DNA from 3 places in the Isachenkonia alkalipeptolytica genome. Region 3 is predicted to be linked to each of the others. Evidence: predicted binding sites of a transcription regulator. Region 3 holds the regulator's gene; each other region holds the start of a gene.
What was found. Region 3 encodes Rex, which represses fermentation and respiration genes when NADH is low (regulators of the CRP and FNR family bind a similar motif). Its sites were predicted from a motif close to ATTGTTAANNNNTTAACAAT; they were not measured.

Region 1: a site for Rex is predicted at 4,521-4,540, ahead of ISALK_RS07115 (acetyl-CoA C-acetyltransferase). Genes of this name have one in related genera too.
Region 2: a site for Rex is predicted at 2,451-2,470, ahead of ISALK_RS14010 (flavocytochrome c). Genes of this name have one in related genera too.

The regions. Positions count from the first base shown of each region.
Region 1 is NZ_SUMG01000007.1:1,283-7,372, reverse strand. It holds gene ISALK_RS07125 (acyl CoA:acetate/3-ketoacid CoA transferase) at 1-1,049, opposite strand, end outside; gene ISALK_RS07120 (sigma-54 interaction domain-containing protein) at 1,511-2,902, opposite strand; gene ISALK_RS07115 (acetyl-CoA C-acetyltransferase) at 3,130-4,308, opposite strand; gene ISALK_RS07110 (transglutaminase domain-containing protein) at 4,625-5,338, shown strand; gene ISALK_RS07105 (hypothetical protein) at 5,434-5,775, opposite strand; gene ISALK_RS07100 (DUF1576 domain-containing protein) at 5,777-6,090, opposite strand, start outside.
Region 2 is NZ_SUMG01000031.1:4,172-10,261, reverse strand. It holds gene ISALK_RS14015 (cache domain-containing sensor histidine kinase) at 1-466, opposite strand, end outside; gene ISALK_RS14010 (flavocytochrome c) at 626-2,434, opposite strand; gene ISALK_RS14005 (CD3072 family TudS-related putative desulfidase) at 2,710-3,204, opposite strand; gene ISALK_RS14000 (CD3073 family putative ECF transporter S component) at 3,205-3,783, opposite strand; gene ISALK_RS13995 (alpha/beta fold hydrolase) at 4,018-4,971, opposite strand; gene ISALK_RS13990 (HD-GYP domain-containing protein) at 5,173-5,733, opposite strand; gene ISALK_RS13985 (methyl-accepting chemotaxis protein) at 6,049-6,090, opposite strand, start outside.
Region 3 is NZ_SUMG01000002.1:359,998-366,087, reverse strand. It holds gene ISALK_RS03455 (ABC-F family ATP-binding cassette domain-containing protein) at 1-1,301, opposite strand, end outside; gene ISALK_RS03450 (redox-sensing transcriptional repressor Rex) at 1,952-2,614, shown strand; gene ISALK_RS03445 (acyl-CoA dehydrogenase) at 2,858-3,997, shown strand; gene ISALK_RS03440 (electron transfer flavoprotein subunit beta/FixA family protein) at 4,015-4,803, shown strand; gene ISALK_RS03435 (electron transfer flavoprotein subunit alpha) at 4,816-6,000, shown strand.

The sequences.
Region 1 (6,090 bases), on a different contig from region 3:
GGCTGATCAATAATCGCCTGGGGATTGGTTGCAGCCCCAAAGCTTAAACCGCCTGCGGGTACTCCACCAATCGGGCCGGGCTCTACGGTGAGGATCATTTCTTCCCCTACACCTTCTTCGTTCGCCACAGAGGCTACCCCTTCAGGCATTCCGATTCCTAAGTTTACAATCGCTTGGGGAATCAACTCCATAGCGGCTCTTCTTGCAATGATCTTACGTGGATCCAGTGCCATAGGCTTTACGGAGGTCACCGGTACCTGAATGTTGCCTGTATAACTTTCATTGTATTGCTCGGCGAAGGTTTGCATATGATTTTTCATATCCACCGTCTCTACAATGAAGTCTGTATAAATCCCGGGTACTTTTACCAGTCGAGGGTCAAGGGTACCGCCTTTAACTACCTGCTCCACTTGAACAATGACTTTTCCTCCGGAATTTTTAACAGCTTGTGCAATGGATAATACTTCGAGGGAACCGGCTTCTTTTTCCATGGTGACATTCCCGTATTCATCGGCGTAGGTTCCTCGAATTAAGGCATAATCGATGGGAAAGGCTTTGTACATTAAGTATTCTTCCCCGTGGATTTCCATTAATTCCACTAAATCCTCCTTGGTGCAGTCGTTGAGTTTACCGCCATCCAATCGAGGGTCCACAAAGGTTTTAAGCCCCACCTTGGTGATGGTTCCCGGTTTGTTAGCGGCGATATCTCTAAATAAATGAGAGATGGTTCCTTGGGGGAAGTTATAGGCTTCCACCTTATCCGCCAGGGCAAGCTTCTGGATCTTCGGAACAAGACCCCAGTGGCCGCCAACCACTCGTTTTAACAGTCCCTCGTGACCTAAATGGTTTAGGCCCCGCTCTTTGCCGTCCCCTTGTCCCGCGGCGTAAACCAAGGTCAGGTTCTGGGGTTGACCGGTTTCCAGAAAATGCTCTTCCAATGCAATTTCCAGTTCTTCGGGCACGGCATTCCCCACAAATCCGGCGGTTGCCAGGGTGGAGTTGGACTCAATACAAGATACTGCTTCTTTTGCGCTTGTAAATTTGGGCATTGATATACCTCCTAAAAATTATTAATAATTTAATTGTAGAATTGTTTGACATTATAATAAGAAGCAAGGGCCGTGCCAATATTTAATTTTGATCAAAAAAAAAGGAGAAAAATCAAAAAACATTAGTAAAATGACTAAAATACAAAAATAAAAAAACAAGAACCCCAGGATTCATGGGAACTGTTTAAATAATAAGAAAATCTTATATAATTCGAAAAAAAATCATTACAATGATAGCTTTTCCTTTCCAAATGTTGCTCAACTCAATATTATTCGTCGGGAAACTATGAAATATTATTAACGGAATGAACAGAAAGTGAACACAAAATACCGAAATTATCAGAAAATTAATAAAACAAATCCGGAAATCCCTTCGGATCAAGGGCTTTGGAGGGGTAAAAGAAACAACAAAAAAACGTGTAAACAAAATGAACAATGAACAAAATGTTTACACGCAACTGTTAAAGACCGTACTCTTCAATTTTCTTATAAAGACTGGTGCGGCTGATTCCCAGTATTTTAGCGGCTTCTAATTTATTGTGTTTGGTTTTATTCAAGGCTCGTTTAATGGAATCCCGCTCCACCTTTTGGACCTGCTCCTTTAGGCCTAGGCCCTGGTCCAATCCCAGTGGCGAAGAACTTTCCCGGAGATAAGGGGGAAGATGGTCGGTATCGATTCTTCCTTCGCTGTCCATTAAATTCAGTGCCCGTTCAATGACATTGGAAAGCTCGCGGATGTTTCCCGGCCAGCTGTACTTCTTTAGCACCCACAGAGCTTTGGGGGTTACCTCGGTAACTCCGAGACCCAGGTCCTTGGAAAGCTTTTTAATTAAATATCGGGCAATGATTTCGATGTCGCTGTCTCGTTTGCGTAAGGGGGGAAGGGTTATTTTCACTACGTTCAAGCGGTAATACAGGTCTTCTCGAAACTGCTGCTTCGCCACCAGCTCTTTCAAGTTTTTATTACTGGAGGCGATGATGCGAAAGTCCAACTTTTTGCTTCGAACCCCCCCTACACGCTCAATTTCTTTTTCCTGAATGGCCCGGAGGAGTTTTACCTGCATATTTATTGGCATATCCCCGATTTCGTCCAGTAAAATCGTACTGTTGTTGGCCATTTCCAGTTTTCCCAGCTTGCCCCCTTTTTTCGATCCTGTAAAGGCTCCGTGTTCATAACCGAAAAGTTCCGATTCCAAAAGCTCGCCGGGAATGGCGGCGCAGTTGACTTTGATTAAGGGGAAATCTCCCCGGGGACTTAGGTGATGGATGGCCTGGGCCACAAGTTCTTTCCCTGTGCCGGATTCGCCCTCTAAAAGAACATTGGACTTGGTATTGGCAACTTTTTGGATCATTTTTTTTACGTACTCAATCTCCGGGCTGTCGCCAATGATGTCCTCTAAAGTGTAGCCTGTGGTCATTTTCTTAAACTCTTCTTGATAAAACTGAAGTTCTTTTTCCATGTCCCGTACACGTTTTACGTAGGATTCCATTTCCACCAAATCCTTAAATACCACGGTACCCACCGCGCCAATGAGTTTGTTGTTTTTAAAAATGGGAATCCGATTGGCCACCATGGTGTTTCCTTTGATTTTTTGAAACTCACCGATTTCTTCCCTCTGGTTTTTCACTACGATGTGCATCCGAGTGTTTTCAATGACCTCGGTTACATGTTTGCCCAGAGCTTCTTCCTGTTTGACCCCTAAAAAGTCGCAGTAGGCTTTGTTTAGCAGGATGACATACCCCTCGGTGTCCACAACCACTACCCAGTTAAAGATATGATTGAAAATATTACGGTACAAATCCAGCATTTCGTTAAGGTCTTTATCGGGATTTTGGAATGATTCTGTGTTCATAATTCTCACCTCGTGATCTTTTATATTTGTATTGCATACTGTAAATAGCAGTGTAATGGAATGTGCAGCGGTTTCATTGTAAATAAAAACACTTAACTTAAAACCCCTGATAGGAAACAAGTAACGATAAAAAAGCGGATAGAGAGAACTCTATCCACTTTATTATATCAAACTTTTTCAATTTAGTAAAAACTTTGTTCAGTTACTGTACAATGCTACCGAAGATTCTACATTTTTACAATTAAGCTGGTTCCCATGCCTCCACCGATGCAAAGGGTGGCCAGGCCGTAGGTGCTCTTTTGTTTTTTCATTTCATGAAGCAGGGTAACAAGAATTCTTGCACCGCTTGCGCCAACCGGGTGACCCAGAGCGATGGCGCCGCCGTTCACGTTGACTTTTTCATCTACCCACTGAAGCTCTTTACCCACGGCTAAGGCTTGGGCTGCGAAGGCTTCGTTGGCTTCAATCAGGTCCATATCCTCCAGAGTCAACTTGCCTTTTTCCAGGGCACTTTTGGTTGCATTTACGGGACCGATGCCCATAATGGAAGGATCCACACCGGAGTTACCGTAGGATACGATGGTTGCCAGGGGCGTAAGACCCAGTTCGTCAGCCTTTTCCTTAGACATGACCACAACCGCTGCGGCGCCGTCATTGATTCCGGAGGCATTGCCTGCGGTTACGCTACCGTCTTTTTTAAAGGCCGGTCGAAGCTTACCAAGTTTGTCCGCCGTAATTCCCGGCTTAATAAATTCATCGGCATCAAAGATGATGTCGTCTTTCTTACGCTGAGGAATGGTCACGGGAACAATTTCCTCCTTGAACTTTCCTTCCGCACGAGCTTTTTCCGCTTTGTTTTGTGAGGCGGCGGCAAAGGCGTCCTGCTCGTCCCGGGTAATGTCGTATTTCGCTGCCAGGTTTTCTGCGGTCACACCCATATGGTACTGATTAAAGGAGTCGGTTAAGGCGTCGTTGATCATGGTATCCACCATTTTAATATCTCCCATTTTCGCTCCCCAACGGGTTTTATCCGATACGTAAGGGGCTTGGGACATGTTTTCCGTTCCGCCGGCTACCACGATGTCGTTGTCGCCGGTTAAAATGGTTTGGGCCGCCATGGAGACGGTTCGAAGACCGGATCCGCAAAGCATGTTAATGGTTGTAGCGGGTTTTTCGACGGGAATACCGGCATTTACCGAAGCCTGTCGGGCAACCCCCTGGCCTAGACCGGCCTGCAGAATGCAACCCATATATACTTCGTCTACAAGATCCGGAGCCACTTTGGCCCGGCTTAAAGCTTCCTTAATGGCGATGGAGCCTAGATCCGGAGCACTCACTCCCTTAAGGGCACCTCCGAAATTTCCGATGGGGGTTCTTACGGCACTGACAATTACAACTTCTTTCATAAACAAATTCCTCCTTTTATTATATTCTAATGATTTTCTTCCTATTGAATATTCTTGCAAATATTGTGCCAAAAATCAAATGTAAAACATCAACTTTTCTATTGATACCCATTTCGCCGGCAGATATTAATGATTTAAAAAAAGAATAAAAACAAAATTTTTGGTAATAATAGAAAACCTAATGACTTCGGGGAAAGTTTCTTAAATCAAATTTTGTCAAAAAATTATAAAAATAACAAAAGATATCATTTCATAAAACCTACTATAATGATATAATTATATAGAGTAAAGAAAAATACATCGAGGAGAATGCAAGATGAAGAAAAGGATTGCAGTTGTTGTGGTTTTCGTAAGTTTGTGGACATTATTCGTACTGTATCCGAATCCTTACCGTTTAGGAGTAAGCGGTGCAAGAATAGTAAAGCCTGTCATTAACCCCGATGCCGTAAGTCATTTGTTGGAGGAGTTGCCGGAAACCCCGGGGGAGATTGAAGCGTATGTCCTTAGGGAAATCGTACCCTATCAGTACGACTGGCAAAGTTACGGGGTTCCTTTCTATTTTCCCCGGGTAGAGGAAGTCTTAGCCCGCGGGCGGGGAGACTGCAAAAGCCGATTTGTGGTCTTGGCCTCTATTTTTGAGGCCCTGGATATCCCCTATGAAAGAAGTTTTTCCCTGAGTCATTTTTGGATCACCTACGAAGGGAAGGAAGAGAGCTCCATGGAATCCGTGGAAAATGCGTTTTTAGTCCAGGGAGATGAAGGGGTGAGTCTGCAGATTCCGAGGGAGAGTTTACAAGATACTTATGATACGCTAAGAGCGGGATTTTGGGATGCCATGCCCGGCCACCGTAAGGGACTGCTGTTGATGGGACCGCCCCTATCCCTGTTTATATCCGCGTTTGTAACAGCTAAAGAGCAGGGGGCTTACAGATTTCGAGGCAAAGCTCTTGTTTTCAGTAATCAACTAAAAGCAACCTTGAAGGAGTCCCGAGAGAGTTCAGAGGAAAATACCCAAACGAACGAAGCTTAGACGAAACCACAACAAAACAAAGAAAAGCCCGAAAATCCGGAGACAGCTGAATGTCCTTGGATTTTCGGCCTTTTTTGTGCCGTTCTTCTGTCGCTCTAATGTCTTCGATAGACTTGGAGGGTAAGCTTTCCGTTATCCAGTTCCACATTGGCGGAGTCGATCAGCATACTGACCAGGTTCATCTGCTCACTGGAATCCACGGTGCCCACCAGATTCCAATAGTATTCCTCTAATTCCTCTTGGCGGGGTTTGTTCAGTTTTTTCGAAAGGGCCTTTAACTCCTCCCGGTCCACAATAGAGGGGTAGCCGGACATGATAATGGAGGATTCGGTCTTTCCCTGAAGAATTTCAATTGAGATATCTTCCATATGCAGATCAAAATAATAATGCAGCAGTTCATTTAACACCCGAATCAGTTTTTGCTGAACTTCATTCATCCTAAATCACTTCCTTTTTTAATGATGTAATAATCGCCACAAGAAAAGCGGCCACAAATCCTCCGGAGAATCCGTTGTTGTAAAGGTTCATCCCTCCGTGAACCGCGCCGACGTTCATGACCATGGCCATGTGTAAGAACCCTGCCAGCACTCCGTAGGGCCAGCCGAAGCGTCCCGAGATAGGGGCTAAGGTGGTTCCGAATAAAGCTCCCAGCAAAGCGCCGGTAGAATTCACATCCCAGATATTAAACAGGGTGGCTAGGTAGATTCCCACAAAAATCGGTAAAATGTTTTTCGTGTGTTTACCGAAAGCCC
Region 2 (6,090 bases), on a different contig from region 3:
GGAGGATCACTACGATATTCTCCTCATTGGCCTGGGACTCGATGGGCTGACTGATCACATAGGCCTTTTGTTCCCCTTCGATCCGTTGATAGTATTCCCGATCCACTATGGAAAAGCAGGCTCCGTTGGTAATACAGGCATTCCCCTCAGGATCGATCACGCCTAAGGACTCGTACACATCGTCCCGTACCTGTTGTTGCTCCTGCAAATAAGTCAGAGCCTCTTCCCGGTTTAAATCGAAATAATCCATATTCCGGGCATAGCCGTGGACTTCTTCAATGCGCATTTCAAACCAGGCATCGATTTCCTGTCCTTTGGCATCCACCAATTGCTGGGTTAAATTCTCCGTCAGGGGGATCACCTCCTGGGTCATCTCCTGATGAAACAATCCCAGAAACAATATAAACAGTGCGATAAATGCGGTACCCACCGCCAGTAGGATTTTAAAGCCAATGCTTTTTTTCATTTTCGGATCCCTCTTTCATAATTCCCTAGTTTTATCCAAACCCTTCCGACTTCCGTACAGTCTTCCTACTGCTATTTTATCATGGTTCTTAAGCCCCTTCCACTATGTAAAACAAAACCAGCCCTCCGACAAAACATCGGAAGGTTGGTTTGTGATTGCTTATTCTTTCGCCGCATTTTCTCCTGCAATACGACCGAATACTAAAATATCTGTAATTGCATTTCCGCCCAGGCGATTGGCTCCATGAATACCGCCGGTAACTTCTCCCGCAGCATAAAGTCCTTCGATCCTTTCATCATTCACATCAAGGACTTGGGCATTCTCGTTGATTTTAATGCCTCCCATGGTATGGTGCACCGCGGGCACCACTTTTTGGATATAGAAGGGTCCCTCTTCGACGGTCCGCTGACTGCCGGTCTTTTCTATATCGATTGCCTCTCCCTCTTGGATAAAGGCATTGTATTCCTCCAGGGTTTCAAGTAAAGCTTCTTCTTCAACATCAAACTTCGCAGCTAAATCCCCTAAGTCATCACTTTGATAGATCAAATCATTATCCTTTAAGTTTTGAAATTCTTTTTCGTGGAGGGAGGTCATATTTCCTACTTCTTCAATCTCCTGTCCCCAGATTAGGTAGGCTTGCTGGTCGGTTTGATCCAGAATCCCCTGAGAAATGGTGTCCCTTCTTCCCATTTCATTAATGAAGCGCTCCCCTTCCTGGTTGACTAAAATCGCTCCGTCAAATCGGGAGTTTGCCACATAGGAAATGACACCGGTTTGAGGATTGCAGGTGGGATAGGTCTGTATCTCTTCCATATCGACAAAGTTTGCCTCAATCTCTTCCGCCATGGAAATGCCGTCTCCCGTTGTAGCGGGCACCACGGTGGTCATATAACGGTCATCGTACTCTTCGTTGAAGGACTGACGCATTTCCAGATTGTCTCCGAAACCGCCGGTGGCAACCACCACACTTCGGTTCGCATGAAAGGTCAGCTCCTGTTCCGCTTCATTTTTCGCCTTGACCTCCGTAACCCTTCCCTGATCGTCCATAATCAGTTCCGTTGCTTCCGTGGCCATTTTGAAGGTTACCCCAAGGTCCCGGGCTTTTTCTTCAAGCTTTTCAATCAGCTCCACTCCTTTGTTGCCGTCGGCAATTAGGGCTCTCGGTACGGAGTGGCCGCCGAACTGCTGCAATCGGTCGGAAATAAAGTTTACTCCGATCTCTTCCTGTAGCCATTGGGTAACCCCTTCGGCTTCCTCTGCCATAATGCTTACCAGGGCTTCATCGTTTTGATGATCTCCCCCTTCCAGAGTGTCTTCAATAAACTGGTCCACACTGTCTTCCACATCATTCCGTTCCTGTTGCTCCGTATTCGGTGCATTCAGCCCGCCACCGGAAACCAAAGTGTTTCCTCCTAAGGCGTGCATTTTTTCCAGTAAAACCACTTGGGCACCGTTTTCTTGTGCTTCGATTGCCGCCGACAGACCGGCTCCGCCGCCGCCGATGACAACCACATCATAGGTCTCTTCCAGGTTTTCCGCCTCTTCGGCAAAGGTGATCTTCTCATCCTCTGTAAAGAGCTCCTCATTCCCGCCGGCTTCCACTAAGGCGTTGCGCACCCCTCGAATAATGCCTAAGCTTGTCAGCGTAGCGCCGCTAACCGTATCGACGTTGGTGGTCTTGTGCTCCTCCATCGCCGGCATGATTTTTTCAAAGGCCGGATCCGTAAGCACCGGGGTCTCGTTATGATCCAGTACTTCAATGCTGGCAATATCCTGATTTTCAACCGTCACCTTTACTTCAATGGGTCCTTCGTGTCCCGGGGCGGTGGCGACGTACTCCCCGTCCTGATACTTTCCTTCCGGCGCTTCCACCTCATCGATGTCCTCTTCGCCGTTACAGGCACCGAGGGTTACCGCCATCAGTATTAACAGTAAAAACCATGCTGTTTTCTTTTTCCATCCTTTCATCACACTACCTCCTTGAGTTGTTATTTCTTTATCAACTTCATTGTAGTAGAGAAGCGTAGCGTTGTATTTACACAATTTTTACGACCTTTGCACTCCTGTGACAAAATTAACGAATAACCCAGGAGGTATTCGGGTCATAAAATGACCCAAATAGCCCAAAAGGGACGGAGGTTTTCGGGTCATAAAATAGCCCAAAAGGGACGGAGCCCACTAATAACAAAACCTCCCATAAAGCGGAAGGTTTTAATTTTGTTCCCTGGAATTTATTAAATTTGCTATATTTCCTGATTGAGTAAGAAGGCCTTAAGCTCTGTTAAATCTCGGAACCCTTCAGTTTCCTGGTAATCCACCGGGACGTCCCAGGAGTTCATGGTTATCCCTGATTTTTCAAGCAATCCCTCCAGCACCTGCATATAAATTCCCGGGTTTCCCTTACTGTCACAGGAAGGACTCCGTTCAATTCCGATGATTCCTTTTATTGTGTAACTTTTGTTTCGATATTCGTTGATTTCCTCCACTACCGGTTCTAACAATTGCCGACAGTGCTCACGGTAAGCCGGGGTATCATACTGTTGTAGGGTCATGGGCGGCCGGCCTTCTCCTCCAAACCGAAACTCCGGGCAGGGAAGTTGGATGATCCCCAGGTTTTGGTCCAGCACAATCTTTACAATCCTGCTAAAAGGACCAGAAGCCCGTTCCCAACCTTTAATGACTGCATTCTGATTCAAAATACAGTGGGCAGTTACCAGCAGTTCCTTTTTTCTTTTCATTTATCGCTTCCCGAATAGGTATTGGGGCGGCATCTTTCGAATCACATACCACACCAGCAAACAGCTTCCGATCTTATCCACCAGATTACCGGTAATCCGTGGAATAAAGGCCGCCGTAAAAATTCGCTGACCACTTGCCAGCAACCAGGCGAAAATAATGTCGGTGCCTCCGCCAGTAACTCCTCCGTACATTACCACCGCTATAGGAGTCCCGATCAGCGGGGCTACCACCGCAACAATCCCTCCGGTTATCAAAGCGGTTTTAAACTTGAAACCGTATTTTTTTGCCATAAACCCTACGATCAGGCCGATTGCAATATTTACCAAAGCAAAGGGGATGGTTCGGGGATTGGTGATCATCCCTTGTATCACATTGGTCAGTCCTCCCGTTAAGGCACCGGCAAATGGGCCCAACACCACCGCTACAAAAATGGTTCCCACAGTATCCAGGAACAAAAGGGGAATTTGCAGAGTCTGGGCCAACGTTCCCAGCACAATGTTTAGTACCACTCCTAAAGATGCATAAATCATACCCCCGGTGGAGGAAAAGGGGGCTGCTTTTTTCTGAAGTTCCATCATATCCACTCCTCTTATAATAAATTTATTATTTAACAATGTTATTATAAGTCATCCTTCGAATGAGTACCAATTGTAATCCTGTATCGAAAAAGAGATTGTTATAAGAAATCGGAATAGGTACGTCCCTTCTTAAAACCCCGTCAATGAACAAAAAAGTGGATTGATTCAAATATTTCACTGCTTCTTGATCTTCTAAGGCCTTGATCATAACCTATCTGTAATCATCAAGCCCCTCTAGTCTTGGGTTCTATCCACCAGGTCCGCTAGTTCCTCAAGAAAAATCTCCGGGTGGGAATGATGAATTTTATGCCCGCCCTCTTCGATCCCTCTGAGTTTGGAGTTCGGCAAGGCTTCCTGGAGTCGTTTTCCATCCTTCTCATAATCCAGCATCCGATCCATCTCTCCGAATAGTATGGTTACCGGGGTGGTGATTTCTTCGTATTGTTCACTGATTGCATTCACCGAATCGTACATATGGGACAGTTCATAGGCCGTGGCGGTAAACTGCTTCGGTCGTAAATACAAGGAGGCAATCTCTTCGATGTACTTTTGGGGAGGTTCCATGGGATCGAAGGCTTGCTCATAAATATTGGGAGCCATTATACTTCCCAGGGGGAGCACCAGGGTATTGGTAATCAGGGGACCGATCACCGGGTAACGGGGTAAGGCGTAAAAACCTTCCGTTGGCGGTTCGTCCATATAGGATACCCCGGCTAAGGAAATCCCTCCCCGTACCTGGTCCGGATAATCCAACAGGTATTGAAGCATCACTGCCCCGCCGTAGGAATGCCCGACGATAATGGGTTGTTCAATCTCCAGTTCATTAAGAGCTTCATGAATGAGCTTGGCCTGCTGTTTCGTGGTCAGCTGATCGGGATGGTCATATTCACTGTACCCATACCCCGGCCGATCAAAGGCAATCGCTTCATATTCATCGGCCACGTCATCGAAAATGGAAAGGGTGAACTCCTGCAAGGTACCGTCCCTGCCATGCAAAAGCACCACGGGAACCCCCGAACCCCCTCTTACATAGTGAAGATCCTCTTCGCTGCTGGCCGTAGATACAAAGTCCCCCTGGGGAGGATAGTCCGCCTCGATACTTCTGGTTTTTAAAAATGTATATCCGTACAGTATTAGTGCTAGTAGAATCGTTGCCGCCAGAATACCGGTCAATATGCTTTTAGGCATCTTTCTTTTTCTCCTTTTCATTATCATTTCCCCACCTTTTTATCAAATAGCCTTTGTTCTTATTTTAACAAAAAACAACGATGCTTTTACATGTTTATCCCTAACCATAGGGTAGGGGACGTAGGGTAGGGGACGGAGGTGTTTGATTCATCATGAACCGAATACCTCCGTCCCTTTTGGTTTACTTTGGTTTACTTTGGTTTACCACGATGCCTTTTCTCGCAGTAGTTCTTTCAGTTTATTATAACTCTTCTCAAATATAACCGGGTCGATCTCCTTACCCTTTATACTTTCCATTAACTCCAGAGCATTGTCCATTCGATAGGATCGGTAAACCCTGGGCTCTGTTATGGCCTCAAAGATATCCGCAATTTTTATAATCCTGCTGTACAGCGGGATATTTTTCCCTGATATTCCATCGGGGTAGCCTGTCCCATCCCAGTTTTCATGATGATGTCTAATGGATTTCCCGGTCACCGGACTTTGCCGCTTTCCCTTCCATGCTTTTACATATAATTCCTGTGAGTACACCGGATGTTTTTTCATTATTTCCCACTCTTCAGCATTTAGTTTTCCTCTTTTATACAGTATTTCCTCGGGAATTTGGCTTTTGCCGATATCATGGTATAATGCCGCTTCTCTAAGAATGGCGTTTTCTTCGCCGGGTAGATTTATTTCCCCGGAAATAGCCGAGGCAATCTCCACAACATTGGATGAATGCATGAAGATATCCATGGTAAAGTAGTCACTGATCACTATCATGTTATGATTTTCTCTAAAATTATCCATTTGCCTAGGCAGATTACTTCACGAGTAGTTGATGCCCCTTGCCCCAGGTCCTCTGCCGCCCTCCTTCCTTATTTGCCGAATCCTGTAACCACATGAATCCTCAGGTCCATTTCTTTAAACGGGTGCAAAATTATTTTGGTTTTCACTTGTTCCCATTAATCTGTTGCAGTATTTCCTTCTGCCGATTTCTTCTCCTCTTCTTCTTCCATTTTTTCATTTTCTTCCGGTAGGTTTTTTTCATTTTTACCAACAACTTCAAAGCATCATCTCCTTATATTTCCGTTACAATCAATCAACTTTAAATCGTCTTAGGATTTCGTTAAGATCCTG
Region 3 (6,090 bases):
GTTCGAACCTGGGTATGGCTGAGCCCGGGATTCTCATCCCAGATTTCGTCCATTATGGTTTTGGAATGGTTTAACTTCTCCATTTCCTGATCGTAGTAGGCCTTCATCACATGGTGGCCCTCCCGGACCTCTCCCGAATCATAGGAAAGATCTCCGAGAATCATTTTAAACAGGGTGGACTTTCCCACGCCGTTGGGGCCGATCAAGGCGATTTTCTCTCCCCGGTAAATATCAAAGCTGACCTTTCGAAACAGGGTCTCCTCTCCGAAGGACTTTTGCAGGTTTTTTGCGAACAAAACGTCCCGGCCGCTTTCCAGCTGGGGCTTGAAGCGAATATTCGCCTGTTTGGCTGCGGTTTCCGGCGGGGCTTCCTTTTCTATTTTCTCAAACTGCTTTTCCTTGCTTTTCGCCCGGTTCATCAGTTTTTCCGTACCGTGCTGACGCAGGCGGCGGATTTTATCTTTTTCCTTTTCAATCTCCTTGGTATTGGCCAGATGCTTTTTCAGCTGCTGCTGAATCGCCTCCTGTTTCTTTTTCATAAAGGTGGAGTAGTTGCCCTCGAAAACATTCAGGGTCTTGTGTTCCAACTCGAAGGTTCTGGTAACAATCTGATCCAAAAAATATCGATCATGGGAAATCAGCAGCATGGTGCCGTCGTAGTTACGAAGGAAGGTCTCCAGCCACTGGATCGCTCCGATATCCAAATGATTGGTGGGCTCGTCCAGAAGTAAAATATCCGGATTTTTCAGCAGCAGTTTTCCCAGGGACAGCCGGGTCTTCTGTCCGCCGCTGAGCTGATAAATCGGCTGGGTAAACTCCTCCTTGCTAAAGCCCAGGCCGATTAAAACCCCCCGGGCTTCGCTTTTGTAGCTGTAACCTCCCCGAGCGTCAAAATCCTCCAACAAAGCGGAGTACCGGTTCATCTTTTCCTCCAGAGCTTCCCGGGCCGCCGGGGTATTTTCCCCACCCAGGTGGGAAATTTCCCGCTCCAGATCCCGGAGGTTCGCCTCCATGACTTCCAGGTCCTTGAAAATCGTCAGAACCTCTTCCAACACCTGATTTTCTTCGTTTAAAAGATTGTCTTGGCGAAGGTAGCCCAGGGTGTGTTCCCGGGCTTTAAAAACATCCCCGCCGTCGGCGTTGATCTCCCCGGTTAAAATCCGAAACAGGGTGGACTTTCCCGTGCCGTTAAGGCCGATCAGCCCCACCTTTTCCCCGTGATTGATGGTAAATGAAATATCGTGTAAAATCTCATCGATGCCGAAGCTCTTAGAGATCTTGCTGCAGGATAATGCTATCATTAAAGTTCGCTCCCTCTATCTATTATTCGCATATAGGCTGTTTAGTATGGCCCTTGCTGTAAAATACTACTGTTGTTATTTGCTATTGCTTTTGCTGTTCAGTATTGCTTTTGCTGTTCAGTATTGCTTTTGCTGTTCAGTATTGCTTTTGCTGTTCAGTATTGCTTTTGCTGTTCAGTATTGCTTTTGCTGTTCAGTATTGCTTTTGCTGTTCACTATTGCTTTTGCTGCTCAGTACCACACTTGCAATTTAATGTGTCTCTTACTCTTCATTACTACAGTGCTATTGAATATGATTTTCGCTGTTCAATATTGATTTCGCCAAAGGATAATTTCCCCGTAGTTCCTAGCAAAAGCACAGCGAAACTTCTAGCAAAAGCCAACGGAATTTCTAGCAGAACCCGGGTAAAACACCACTAAATGAATATATTCTTATTCAAGGATACAAAAAATCCTTCGATTTCCTAAAAATTCGAAAATAATCCCTGTAATTTCGATTTAAACGTTGATTTTTTAGCAATATTCTAGTACTATTCTATTATAACAAATAATTTTAACAATAACAGGATAGCTTTGCAAGAAAGAGGGGCTTTCCTTTTTTCAGAATCTTACAATCAGCTTATAAATAATTAGAAATAGGAGTGGTAATCATGCCGAAAAACCGAAACATTTCCATGGCCGTAATTCGAAGGCTGCCGAAGTATAACCGATGCTTAGGGGATCTATTGGAAAGGGAAATTTATCGAATCTCTTCCAAGGAACTCAGTGGAATTCTAGGATTTACCGCCTCGCAAATTCGTCAGGATCTTAACAATTTTGGTGGATTTGGCCAGCAGGGCTACGGATACAACGTGGAAGAACTACACAATGAAATTCAAAAGATTTTAGGACTGACCAAGGACTACAAAGCCGTCGTGGTAGGGGTTGGTAACTTAGGCCAGGCCATCGCAAATCATACCAACTTTGAAAAACACGGATTTAAAATTCTTGCCATGTTCGATATCAATCCGAACCTGATCGGGCTGCAAATCCGGGGAACCCCGGTGTATGACAACAAAGAACTTCACGGGTATATTAAGGAAAATGATGTAGAAATCGGCGTGATCACAACCCCTAAGGAAGTGGCCCAAAGTGTGGCGGATGAACTGGTGGAAGCGGGAATAAAGGCCATTTGGAACTTTGCCCCGGTGGATCTTAAAGTGCCGGAGGATGTGGTGGTGGAAGATGTCCACTTAAACGAGAGTCTGTTTATCATGTCTTATCTGATCAAAGAGAAGGAAATGCTGAAAGCATTGGAAGATCAGGAAAAATAAGACCCTAAGAAGGTAATACTGCAGCGGCTCAGTAGCGGCTCAGTAGCGGCTCAGCAGCGGATTAATAGCGGATTAAAACGAAAAAAGAGGCGGCGCCGGTAAAAAGGTGCGGTCTCTTTTGTTGTGTCCACATACTGAACAATTTGACCAAAAAAAGACAGTAAAAAATTTTAAGGATTATTGATAGTATTTTAACAATCTATAGGATATAATAACCATAGAACAAAACAAGGAGGGATCAAAGTGAATTTTAATCTATCAAAAGAGCACAAAATGATACAAAAAACCTTTGCCAGTTTCACCAAGAATGAAGTGGAGCCCATTGCGGCGGAGGTGGATGAGAACGAACGGTTCCCCAGTGAAACCGTGGAGAAAATGAAGCGCTTTGGCATGATGGGGATTGCAGTGCCTAGAGAATACGGCGGTGCCGGTGCCGATGAATTAGCCTACGCCCTTGCGGTGGAAGAATTATCAAAGGCCTGCGCCACCACGGGAGTTATTCTATCCGCCCACAGTTCCCTGGGTTGCTGGCCGATCCTGAAATTCGGTACCGAGGCCCAAAAGGAGAAGTATCTAAAGCCCATGGCTTCGGGAGAAAAACTCGGCGCCTTCGGACTGACGGAGCCCAATGCGGGAACCGACGCTGCCAGCCAACAAACCGTGGCGGTCTTAGAAGGGGATCACTACCGAATTAACGGCAGTAAAATCTTTATCACCAATGGAGGGGAAGCGGACACCTATATCATCTTTGCCATGACCGAGCCTTCCAAAGGGCTGAAAGGCATTACCGCCTTCATCGTGGAAAGCGACACTCCGGGATTCACCATCGGAAAGAAAGAAAAGAAACTGGGCATCAAGGGTTCCGCCACCACGGAGCTGGTCTTTAAGAATATGATGATTCCCAAGGAAAATCTGTTAGGGAAAGAAGGCAAGGGCTTTAAAATTGCCATGCAAACCTTAGACGGAGGACGTATCGGAATTGCGGCCCAGGCCTTAGGCATTGCGGAAGGCGCCATGGAAAAAACCGTGCAGTACGTCAAAGAGCGGGAGCAGTTTAACCGGCCCATCGGAAAGTTCCAGGGACTGCAGTTTATGATGGCGGATATGGAAACCCAGATTCAAGCAGCGAAACTCATGGTATACCAAGCGGCGGCAGCAAAAGCCGAAGGCAAGCCTTATGGAAAACTGGCGGCCATGGCCAAACTATACGCTTCGGAAACCGCCATGGAAGTGACCACCAAAGCCGTACAGCTTCACGGTGGATACGGATACACATCCGACTACCCCATTGAACGAATGATGCGAGATGCGAAAATTACCGAAATCTATGAAGGAACCTCCGAGGTTCAAAAGATGGTAGTGGCAGCAGACATTTTACGATAAAAAAGGAGGGACTGACATTGAAGATCATTGTATGTATAAAACAAGTACCGGATACCAATGAAGTAAAAATTGATCCTGTAAAGGGGACATTAATACGGGAAGGAGTGCCAAGCATTCTAAACCCCGACGATAAAGCCGCCTTAGAGGAGGCACTCCGGGTAAAGGACCAACATCCCGACACCCACATTACGGTTATGACCATGGGTCCCCCCCAAGCGGAGGAAGTGCTGATTGAAGGAGTGGCCATGGGCGCTGACGAAGGAATCCTTCTGTCCGACCGGGCTTTTTCCGGAGCGGATACCTGGGCAACATCCAATACCTTAGCCAAGGCCATTGAGAAAATCGGACGATACGATATCATCTTCTGCGGACGGCAGGCCATCGACGGAGACACCGCCCAAGTAGGACCGCAAATCGGGGAGCGACTGGGCATCCCCCAGGTAAGCTATGTAGAAAAGTTCTATCTGGAAGAGGGAAAGATTCGGGTACACCGGGCCCTAGAGGACGGCTACGAAGTAATCGAGGGACAAAGCCCGATCCTTTTGACCACCATCAAAGAGTTAAACGAAGCAAGATATCCTTCCATTCCCGGAATCATGCGAGCCTATCGGGAGGACTGCATCAAGGTTTGGACCTACGAGGACTTAGACATTCCTTCTACGGACATCGGTCTTGACGGATCCCCCACCCAGGTAAAGCGTTCCTTTACACCGGAACAAAAAGGTGCAGGGGAAATGCTGGAGGGAACCACGGATGAAAAAGTGGGAAGTCTCGTGCAAAAACTACAAGAAAAAAATCTGATATAAGGAGGGATCATCATGGGTATTAAAATATTACAAGACGAATGTGTGGGCTGTACACTATGTGTGGGGGCCTGTCCTTTTGACGCAATCGATATGATAGATAGCAAAGCGGTGATGAATGACAACTGTACCAACTGCGGCGCCTGTGTGGACGCCTGTAATTTCGGAGCGATTATTAAGGAAGAGTCGCAAATGAAACAAATGGATATTACCCAGTATAAAGACGTATGGGTATTTGCGGAGCAGCGGGACGGCCAGCTGATGGATGTGGCCGCGGAGCTTCTCGGTGAAGGCAGAAGACTGGCGGAAGAAGTAGGCTGTGAGCTTAGCGCCGTTCTTTTAGGGGAGGACGTACGGGACCTGACCGACGAACTTTTTGCTTACGGGGCGGATAAAGTGTATATCTCCGAAGGCGAGCACTTAAAGCAGTACACCACCGACGGATACACCAAAGTATTATCGAAAATGGTCGAGGAATACAAGCCGGAAATTGTCCTCTTCGGCGCCACCCATATCGGCCGGGACCTAGCCCCAAGAGTTGCCGCAAGAGTGGATACGGGACTGACGGCGGATTGTACGAAACTGGAGATCGATCCCGAAGAAAAGGGTCTGATGCAAACCAGACCGGCCTTCGGCGGAAACATCATGGCAACGATCATCTGTCCCAAGCACCGGCCCCAAATGGCCACGGTACGACCGGGGGTAATGGAAAGAGCTGAGAAATCCGGGAAACGGGAAGACCAAGAGCTGATTGAATTCAAAAACGACGTTACGGAAGAGGATATTCGGATCAAAATCCTTGACGTGGTAAAGGCCGGCAAAGCCAGCGTCAACATTGTAGATAGCGAAGTCATCGTCTCCGGAGGACGGGGTCTTGAAAAGCCCGAAGGCTTTGAACTGCTTCAAACCCTGGCGGACAAACTGGGCGGCGTAGTCGGCGCCTCCCGTGCAGCGGTGGAGTCCGAGTGGATCGACCACGACCACCAGGTAGGCCAAACGGGAAAAACCGTTCGACCGGAGCTCTACATCGCCTGCGGAATCTCCGGTGCCATCCAGCACATCGCCGGAATGCAGGGGGCCAAAACCATCGTAGCCATCAACAAAAACCCCGATGCCCCCATCTTCAAAATCGCAGACATCGGCATCGTCGGCGACGTCTACGAAGTTCTCCCCAAGCTCATCGACGCCCTGGAGAAATAAACCAAAAGTAAACCAAAGGGGACGGAGGCATTCGGTACATGCTTGAAAGTAAGGTTCCGAAAGGACAAAGAATATCATATTTACAATAGG